Regions from separate parts of the Paenibacillus sp. LC231 genome, predicted to be linked through region 1. Evidence: riboswitches for the same ligand, from Rfam matches in the RefSeq annotation. Region 1 holds a riboswitch; each other region holds the start of a gene.

Region 1 (3,131 bases):
CGGCCTTAATCGTATCCTCAAAAAAACGATCAACCGATATCACTTCATCAAAGTGGTCAATACCCAGTTCAATTGCCGTCTTCTTGGCATATATATTTTCATTATGCTCACCTTCAAAACCTACCGAGAAGGTTTTTATAGGCCCTCTCTTGCTAAGATAACTGGCAATCGAAGTTGAGTCTATGCCACCAGATAAAAAGCTCCCTATCGGCACATCACTCTGGGTATGAAGATTCACAGATTCATTAAGTTTATACCGAATCTCTTCTATAAATGTTTCAATTGGCCGATGTTCCGGTTCGAATTGTGGCTCCCAATATGTTTGGTTCTTTATATTGCCCCATTGATCGACAATCAAATAGTGACCCGGTTCAAGCTTTTTTATTCCAGCAAACATTGTATCTGGTTGGGGGACATACTGTAATGTTAGATAATGAAATAGGCTTTTCGGGTTTACGGCGGGTTTCAGACCATCTAAAGAAAGGATACTTTTAATTTCGGATCCAAAAGCAAATTGAGTATTATCCGTATAGTAATAGAATGGTTTTATTCCGAAATGATCACGAGCTGCAAATAATTGTTTCTTCCTCCGATCCCATATTGCAAATCCAAACATCCCACGCAATTTTTCTAAACAATATTCCTGATACTCCTCATATAAATGTATGATGACTTCAGAATCTGTGTTCGTTTTAAACGTATGACCAAGGTCTTCAAGTTCTCTTTTTAATGATTGATAATTATAAATCTCACCGTTAAAAACTAGCCAAAGGCTCTGATCTTCGTTGGAAATAGGCTGGCTGCCGTGTTCCAAATCAAGGATCGACAAACGGGTAAATCCTAAAGCAATCCGATCTACCAACCTAATGCCCGTTTGATCAGGACCACGATGTTTGATTGCATCGGTCATTTTTCTAATTGCTGCCATCGTTGGCAGCGAATTGTTTTCAAACATCAAAAGCCCTGTAATCCCACACATAGAAAAAGTCTTCCCTTCTGGATTATTAACTACACATTGTAGTGTTTTAGTGTTAAAAATTGATCCTTGTTTAAAAACATCAAGAAATCAATAATATTATATACTACGAATTGTAGTTTATTTAATTTAACTAGTCAATTTTTCATTTTATGGTATTTCTATTGTAGATTAATGAATTTTGTTAGATTAATTTCTTAACAAGATTTAATTCACCTAAATATGCGATACAAAAAAACAAACCCGTGGTTTTTACCAGGGCTTGTCTAATTACAAATTAGTACTAGTGCAATCCACTTACCATTTTTGTATAACTTTGTTTAGAGATTGTACGTCTTGCTGTAACGTATCGATTCTTATAGTATGACTCCGATAAATTACTAATCCTTACCCCTTTGCTACTGGAAGAATGAGCAAATTGCCCATTCCCGATATAAATCCCCGCATGAGATATACCAGCACCACTTGTATTAAAGAATACCAAATCCCCAGGTTTGAGATTTTTCTTTGCGACTGGGGTACCCGTTTTTGCCTGAGCATTTGATGTCCGTGGCAGCTCTAAATTAAACTTATCAAAGATATACAAGATAAAACCAGAACAATCAAATCCACTCGATACAGAAGTTCCCCCCCACTTGTAAGGTGTACCCACAACTTGACTTACTTCTGTACGCAATTTGGATTGATCATCAGCAAACGCATTAGTCGCACCAGCTGATAAAATTACTGCAGACCCTATTAATGAAATCATGAATTTCTTCAAACACATGCTCTCCCTTCGGATGCCTACGGAGTTAGCTAAGGGTTCGGTAGAAGGCTCCCTTTATTCCTTTTCAATCAAGAATAATTCACCCGGAATGGTTCCCCCGTTTTCAAAAATGAAACTCGGCATTAAAAATTAATTTTTTGTAACCCTACATAATGTAGTACATTTTCGTATATGTTGTCAATCCCATCCTCTAAATCCATCATTTTTTTTATAAACAGTCGAGTTTCGTTCAAATTCACCCCATAAAGTACACATATAAGGAGAAGTTTCGCTCTTATTGTATTATTCTTATATGAACACAGACTTCTTCTAAGTGAATTATTAAATACATTATTGTAACTACTTCATTTTCAGTATAAGCAGAAAAAACTGTTCAAGCAGACGTTGATCTGCTCCAACAGCTATCTTCAAGTCATATATAATTTTAGTTGTAACTTATAATCAATAAACCCTCCTTTCTCACAAGAAGGGTTTATTGATTATTGAGTCTGTTCTACGCTGCCATTGCTCTACAAGCCTCTGCACATCTAAAGCAAGCCTCTGCACATTCTTGACAGTGTTTTACATCATGCATTTTACATTCTGTGCCACATTCTTCACAAACATCGGCACAGATACTACAAATCTCACGCGCATAAACACTGTTCGTTGACATTGCATGCGCAGCAAAAGCACAAATATCAGCGCATTGTCGATCCAAACGAATACATTTTGTCATCATAGCTACATTCTCTTCATCAAGACAAGCGTTGTAACAATTATTACATGCCATCATACAACGTATGCATTCCTCGATACACTTTTGGTATTGTTCATGTGACATAGTCAATATCTCCTTTCGAATTTACGATTCAAGAATTTAGGATGCACAACACTTTTTATTTGATTCAAAAAATCAAATAATGTAATCACCTCGCTTTTCATACGATTTGTAACCTATTGTTAGGTTGACTATTATATAACCCGAAGTTATGTAGATTTTGTGAGGAAACTGAACAAATTTGAAAATGATGATTGTACATGAAGACTGAGCTTTGAATCCGTGATTACTTTACTCTTTAAGGTTTAAATTAGTATTAATGGGTAACAATACTACGTGATGTAGTCCTAACAATCTTTTCTTATTACGGCATTAGACTAAATAATCTTATGAAGAGGTGAATTCAATGTATAAAAACTCCAAAAAGAGCGTGAAACATCAATTCACGAACAATCATATGCATAAACACGAAAGTGAGCATCATCATCAAGGGATGAAACACGACCATGACCATTCCGGATCACATCATAGTACCGGGCACCAACATAGCGGCGGGGATAAACATGCCGGTCATCATGTAGATGACTTTAAAAAACGCTTTTATATTTGTTTAATTATTACAATTC
Region 2 (3,131 bases), on a different contig from region 1:
ACTGGCCACGAACGTATTGCGCACAATCTTTTTCAGCATTTTGATCCCGAACAGCCGATAGACGGCCTCCTCGGATATGCCGGCCAGCCAAGCCATCAGCGGAAACAGCCAAGGATAGAGCATGTTATAAGGCGACTGTGTGGCATCCGTGGTGGACCATGTATTCAAGGTTAGCCCCAGAACGACAAAGATAATGGATTGGACCCCAAGCAGGATGAAAGCCCACATATACCCCAGCTTCATGCTGTCCAGCACATAATGACCGTATCCGGGTTCTTTGGCGCGCGGCCATGGATTGAGCCCGTCTTCTTTGAGCCATAGCCCGCTCCCCCCGACAAGGGAGAAGTAGAGCAGAGCTGAGAAGATGAGCGAATAGACCGCATAGAAAATCATCATCCCGAGTATGCCGGTTTGCGACATCCCCTCGGATTTGAAAACGGGAATCAGATTGTACGTATTCAGCATCTGAATGACAAACAGCAGCGCCGATAGGAACAGGCCGCGCTTAAACGACGTGTAGGCTCTGGTCTTCACGCTGTACACAATCGCAAGTATGCCAAGGATGAGGGTGAACAGGCCATACCCTGCGAGCGTCAGCAGCGTGGCATCTTGGGTCTGCTTGTTGACATAGGCGGAATGGGCGGCCGGGACCGAAAAAGATGGCTCATAGGAGCGTAATTTCCCCTGCTCGAAGGTGAAACGGTGCTCCAATCTGGAATCGCCGATCTTGGATTCCGGATCCACATACCGGAGCCGGGGTTCCCCTTCCCGGGTAACCAGCTCCAGTTGCGAAGGATCATAGCCCGCTCGCTGGAGCCAAGGCTCAGCGAGAGCCTGCTTCTCGGCTAATGACATGCCGTCCTCGACGACAAGCAGCATCTGCCTTTGTACATCGCCCTTGTTCAGCTCAATCCGGTCATAGCTGGAGCGGGTGTAATCGTATGAGAAGCCAACGATGCCTGAATTTTGCATGTGCACGTCCACATTGAGGGCATCGCCGCCCGGCTCGCTGAAGCGAACGCGGTATACGTCATAGGGATATTTGGCTTCATAGGTTTTGTTGTATTCCGAAAGTCTTTTTTCCTTCGCCAGATATCCGTAAAGTTCCGATTTGGATTGATATGTAACCAGCGTGTCATCCGTTTTTGCAGCCGTAAACTGCAAAAACTCCTGAGCAAAGCTTGAAGCCGCTTGCCGAGCCTGCTCCTTGGATATGATATTCGGAGATGCCATCTCGGTAGAATCCGAATTCGTCGACGGAAACACCTGAAATAATAGGAACAGAATCAGGCCGACTGCGGCAGGCGCGATGAGCTGCTTCAGATTGGGCTTCAGCTTCAAGGGCTCTCTTGCACGATTCATGAAATTCCTCCTCTAAGAAAGTTGATACTCCCACTGGTATTCGATATGCCTGATTAAGAACGCATAGAGTCAATATAACATAGTTATGAAAGTCATAAGCAGCTTATCCCAATATCCGGAATAATGAAACAAATCGATGAAAATGAATGAAAGGTTTCGAAAACGTTAGAGAACCCTATGCTTGTATTCTTGAATATGCCCAATTCGCGCTCTTTTAAAGATTTTTTGGGTGAAAAACGGCATTGGGTTACGTACCGGATTGCGTTATAATCACATCATGCTTCAAGGAACCGAATATTCCAGCCGAATTTCGTACTGAAAATGGGGGAACCATGTAATTGGGGTGAATTTCATTATTTCCAGAATAATGAATAGGGCGACCTGTGAAAATGCCCGAATCCGTCAGCTAACCTCGTAGGCTGCAGCACAGGAACCAGACCGTAAAGGGCACTGCGTTTTCCAGTGTCTTTTTTTCTTGATTTTTTTTAAGAAGGTGACCGATTGAACTCTAAATTGAACTGGCTCAGGTTGTCTCCGCCGCAGATTCTCGTGCTTGGTTTCGCGGCTATTATTTTCATCGGGACGGCGCTGTTAATGCTGCCGATATCCACAAGTACAGGTGAACCGCTGGAATTTATCGATGCCTTGTTCACTTCGACATCGGCAACTTGCGTAACGGGTCTGGTTGTGGTGGATACAGGAACGACATTCAGCTCCTTCGGAGAGATCGTGATCATGCTGCTGATTCAGATCGGCGGGCTCGGATTCATGACGATGGCCACTTTGTTTGCCTTGGCTCTCAAAAGGCGCATATCGCTCAAGGATCGCCTCATTCTGCAGGAAGCGATGAATCAGTCCTCGATGGAAGGAATCGTAAGGCTGATTCGCAGAGTGCTCCTGTACTCCCTGATCATCGAGGCCTGCGGTGCCTTGATTCTGTCGATCCGCTGGGCGTTTGATATGCCGATCGGCCAAGCGATTTATTATGGCGTTTTTCATGCGGTCACGATGTTTAACAACGCCGGTTTCGATTTGTTTGGCGATTTTCGGAGTTTGACCGGTTATGTCTATGATCCTGTAGTCAACGTTGTCGTGATGTTTTTGATTGTCTCGGGCGGCATCGGTTTTATCGTATTATCCGATCTGATTGATTTCCGGAAACAGCGGAGACTTTCCTTGCACTCCAAAGTAGTGCTCACCATGACGGCTACCTTGCTGCTGGTTGGATTTATCGTCATTCTTATTTTTGAATTCACCAATCCGAGGACGCTCGGCTCCCTGAATTGGGGCGGAAAATTCTTCGGCGCGTTATTCCAATCCGTAACGCCGCGTACAGCTGGCGCGAATACTATAGATATTACGGGGCTTAGACAGGCCACGCAATTTTTTATCGTTATTCTGATGTTTATCGGAGCATCCCCAGGTTCAACCGGGGGTGGTATCAAAACAACAACCTTCACCATTATGGTGGGGGCGGTCATCGCCATGATGCGCGGGCGTGAAGACATCGTCATGTTCCGTTATCGCCTGGCCCAGGAGCGTGTGCTGAAGGCACTGACCATTGCATTACTGGCACTGCTGCTCGTTCTAACCGTATCGATGATTCTGTCGACGACAGAGGAAGGGGATTTCCTGGAGATTCTATTCGAAACGACGTCCGCTTTCGGTACGGTGGGTCTATCCATGGGCTTAACGCCTGATCTGACGGTGTTCGGGAAGGTTTTGATCAGCATTACGATGTTTGCAGGGCGATTGGGGCCTTTGACGCT
Region 3 (3,131 bases), on a different contig from region 1:
CTATAACCTCCCCGCTGTCCATTTACGCTCCAGCAGTCGAACTGCCAGCGAAACAAGCGTAGCAATGACAAAATACATGAGGAGCAGCAGCACCAGAATCTCGGTCGTCCAGGAGATGTAATTATTGCGGAGCACCATCGCCTGATACGTTAAATCCGCCATCGTGATGAAATAAACCAGTGAGGTGGATTTGATGAGCTCCACAAGCTGATTCCCGAAGGGGGGAAGCATTCGCAGGGACGCTTGAGGCAATATGACATTCCACAGTCTTTGCCAAGGCTTCAGATTAAGCGCTACAGCGGCTTCCCATTGTCCTTTCGGAACGGCCAACACGGCGCTGCGAACGATTTCCGAGCCGTATGCGCCGAAGTTCAGCCCGATCGCGAGGATCGCAGCCAGCATTTTCGGAAGCTCGAGGCCGATGAACGGAAGGGCGAAATACAACCAGAACAGCTGCACCAGCAAGGAGGTCCCCCGAAAGACTTCCACGTACACGGCTGTCAATGTGCGAATGAACCACAGCTTCGACAGTCGGCATAACCCGGCTGCAAAGGACATCACGACCGCAAGAATGGCTGAAAAGAAAGCAACTACAATCGTGATCTCTGCCCCTTTCAGCAGCGTAGGGAGAAAATCAATCCACGAATTCGGCATGCTACTCCCCGCAAAGGGCAGCGGCCGTCATCTCGCCCGGGAGCTCTTCTTCTGTGAACCCGAACTTCTGCAAAATTTCCAGCAGCTCGCCCGACTCCTTCATTTTTTGAAGCTCCGCATTATAAGCCTCCTGGAACTCGGTATCCGCTTGGCGGAAAGCCGTAGCTCCATAACCGCGAACGCTTTCGCCGTCGATGACCGGCTGTTCGAAATCAGCCACGCGTTCGATGCTGTCGTCGCTGGCCGAATCCAGCATCGCCTGCAGGGACGGCCCCGTCATGGTAATTGCATGCACCCGGTCTGCCTGAAGGGCGCTAATGGCCGAGGCCTGATCGGGGACCTGCACAATCCGGTCCGCAGGAATGCCGGACTTTTCCATATAGCCGATTTCGACCGCACCGGTCATAACGGCAACCTTCGCTTGATCATGATTGGCAATATCCTCATAACTTCCGAGTCCCAGCGGATTCCCTTGCTTCACCGCAATGGCTTCCCCGATGCTGTACTCCGGATTAGCAAACAATACGGCAGAGCAGCGATCCGGATTAATGAACATGCCTGCGGTAATTAGATCAAACCGCTCGGCCTGCAGTCCGGCAACCAGCGATCCGAATTCCGTAAGCTCTCCCCTCATTTCCTTGATGCCAAGCCGCTCCAGAATAACCCTCGCAATTTCAACCGCTTCTCCTGTCAGCTCCCCGTTGGCCTCTTTATAAGCATAAGGCTTCTCATTCGCAAATCCCACGGTGATATACCCCTGCTCAATGGCTTGCTCCAATGTACTCCCTTTGTCACCGCAAGCCGCAAGCGACACCCCCATAATCAATGACAACATCAGTACAACCACTCTTTTCAAAACTTTCCACAACCTTTCATTATGACTTTGGTATGCTTAAAAATGGCATGTTGAAATTACTCATGTTAACACATATGTTAACTAGGATTTAACCTATTCAGATACCTTGCATGGGCCGAACCTTCAGGGAAGATGATTCATCCATCTCCTTCCACGCTTAAACCCAATGCCATCTGATCGATTTAATTGCTTTTGGTTAAACATTTGCAGGCCTTGCCCCTCCTCTTTAGCAGAATACAAAAAGACCACCAAACAGGGGATTTAGACATAGCTCCGCCAGCAGGGGGTCAAAAAATAGAGAAAAGGCCCCTAAAGAGAATTAAGGGCCTTTGTTATGAACATCCATTATGTATGCAAGACCCATCCACTGCTGACGAGGTTAGCTGACGGACTCGGGTAAGATGGTACCCTACACTCGTGATTCCAAGTGACTCGCCCCTGGTGAAACTGGTTCCCCCGCTTTCCGGAAAATGTATGCCGGAAACTAAGCGTGTGTCCATGATAAAGGGAACTTCAGGAAAAGTCAAACCCCTTTAACCGCTTTTTCTGGAAATTCAGAGGCGGAAATGCCGTTCTTCCAGGGCCTATGACAAGCATGAAAAATGCCTCATTCAAGCCTCTTCCCCAACGATACAGGAATTTTATCCCAGCCTCATTTTTCGCTATATAGCAGGCATTTGACATGCCTCCCTTACTCATTCATGTGGTGGATCGTTTATGCCATGAATTACATTCGGATTGTGAAAGCTTTCCCCACACATTTACGGCGCAAATTTTTTTTTGAAACGCTGCGTTACAGAGCCTATGAATATCGTAGGGAGATCCGAAATTCATCCTATAGTTTTGCTATTCGTCAATAGATGAATGCCTCCGGGGCTAGCGTACATTCTGGAGATTATAGGTGTTTATCTATCATTTATGCGCTATTAACCCATGCCGTACCGAGAGTATTTGCGTAGTATAGAACAAATCTAAAGGAGGTGCTTCATTTGGAACGTTCTTCTAGAAAGAGAAAATTGTGTGCTCTTAAAAAAATAGAGAAAAAAGTCATTCATGCGAAGAAAAAGCATTGCCCGTCTCATGGTCATGGTGATCATAAAGGCCATGGCGGTGGCATGAAAAAGCGTCGATGCCCAAGAGCTATCCGTGGACCTGTAGGTCCTCAGGGTCCGATCGGACCGGTTGGACCGGTCGGACCTATCGGGCCTGTGGGACCTGCCGGACCGACAACCGGTATTGCAGGACCTGCTGGACCTGCTGGACCAGTCGGGCCTGTGGGACCTGTCGGACCTGCGGGACCTACTGGAGCTACTGGAGCTACTGGGGCAACAGGGGCTACAGGAGCAGCCGCAGGAGGAGCCATCATCCCATTCGCATCCGGCATACCGCTTGCTCTGACCACCGTTTTAGGCGGATTAGTTGGATCCGTTGGTCTCGTAGGATTTGGTAACTCGGCCAATACGTTTACGCTGGCTGGCGGTACGATTGACCTCACTGGAGCTGCTGGAACTCTGCTTAACATGGCGTTTAACACGCCACGAGCCGGTACCATCACTGGCATCTCCGCTACCTTTAGCACTACTGTGGCGCTTTCCCTGCTGGGAACTACGGTTACAATTAC

What was found. Region 1 has a riboswitch for cyclic di-AMP ahead of AK95_RS21920 (C40 family peptidase). Riboswitches for the same ligand answer to the same signal wherever they lie in the genome.
Region 2: linked by a shared signal. The riboswitch ahead of AK95_RS23925 (TrkH family potassium uptake protein) and the one ahead of AK95_RS21920 (C40 family peptidase) in region 1 are both predicted to bind cyclic di-AMP.
Region 3: linked by a shared signal. The riboswitch ahead of ehuB (ectoine/hydroxyectoine ABC transporter substrate-binding protein EhuB) and the one ahead of AK95_RS21920 (C40 family peptidase) in region 1 are both predicted to bind cyclic di-AMP.

What each region holds. Positions count from the first base shown of each region.
Region 1 covers NZ_JFOM01000037.1:167,855-170,985, forward strand. The annotation lists gene asnB (asparagine synthase (glutamine-hydrolyzing)) at 1-979, opposite strand, end outside; gene AK95_RS21920 (C40 family peptidase) at 1,260-1,739, opposite strand; cyclic di-AMP (ydaO/yuaA leader) riboswitch at 1,744-1,877, opposite strand; gene AK95_RS33615 (four-helix bundle copper-binding protein) at 2,239-2,568, opposite strand; gene AK95_RS21925 (heavy metal translocating P-type ATPase) at 2,912-3,131, shown strand, end outside.
Region 2 covers NZ_JFOM01000044.1:66,275-69,405, forward strand. The annotation lists gene AK95_RS23920 (CPBP family intramembrane glutamic endopeptidase) at 1-1,362, opposite strand, end outside; cyclic di-AMP (ydaO/yuaA leader) riboswitch at 1,654-1,798, shown strand; gene AK95_RS23925 (TrkH family potassium uptake protein) at 1,864-3,131, shown strand, end outside.
Region 3 covers NZ_JFOM01000013.1:158,345-161,475, forward strand. The annotation lists gene ehuC (ectoine/hydroxyectoine ABC transporter permease subunit EhuC) at 1-654, opposite strand; gene ehuB (ectoine/hydroxyectoine ABC transporter substrate-binding protein EhuB) at 656-1,489, opposite strand; cyclic di-AMP (ydaO/yuaA leader) riboswitch at 1,866-2,011, opposite strand; gene AK95_RS09450 (exosporium glycoprotein BclB-related protein) at 2,500-3,131, shown strand, end outside.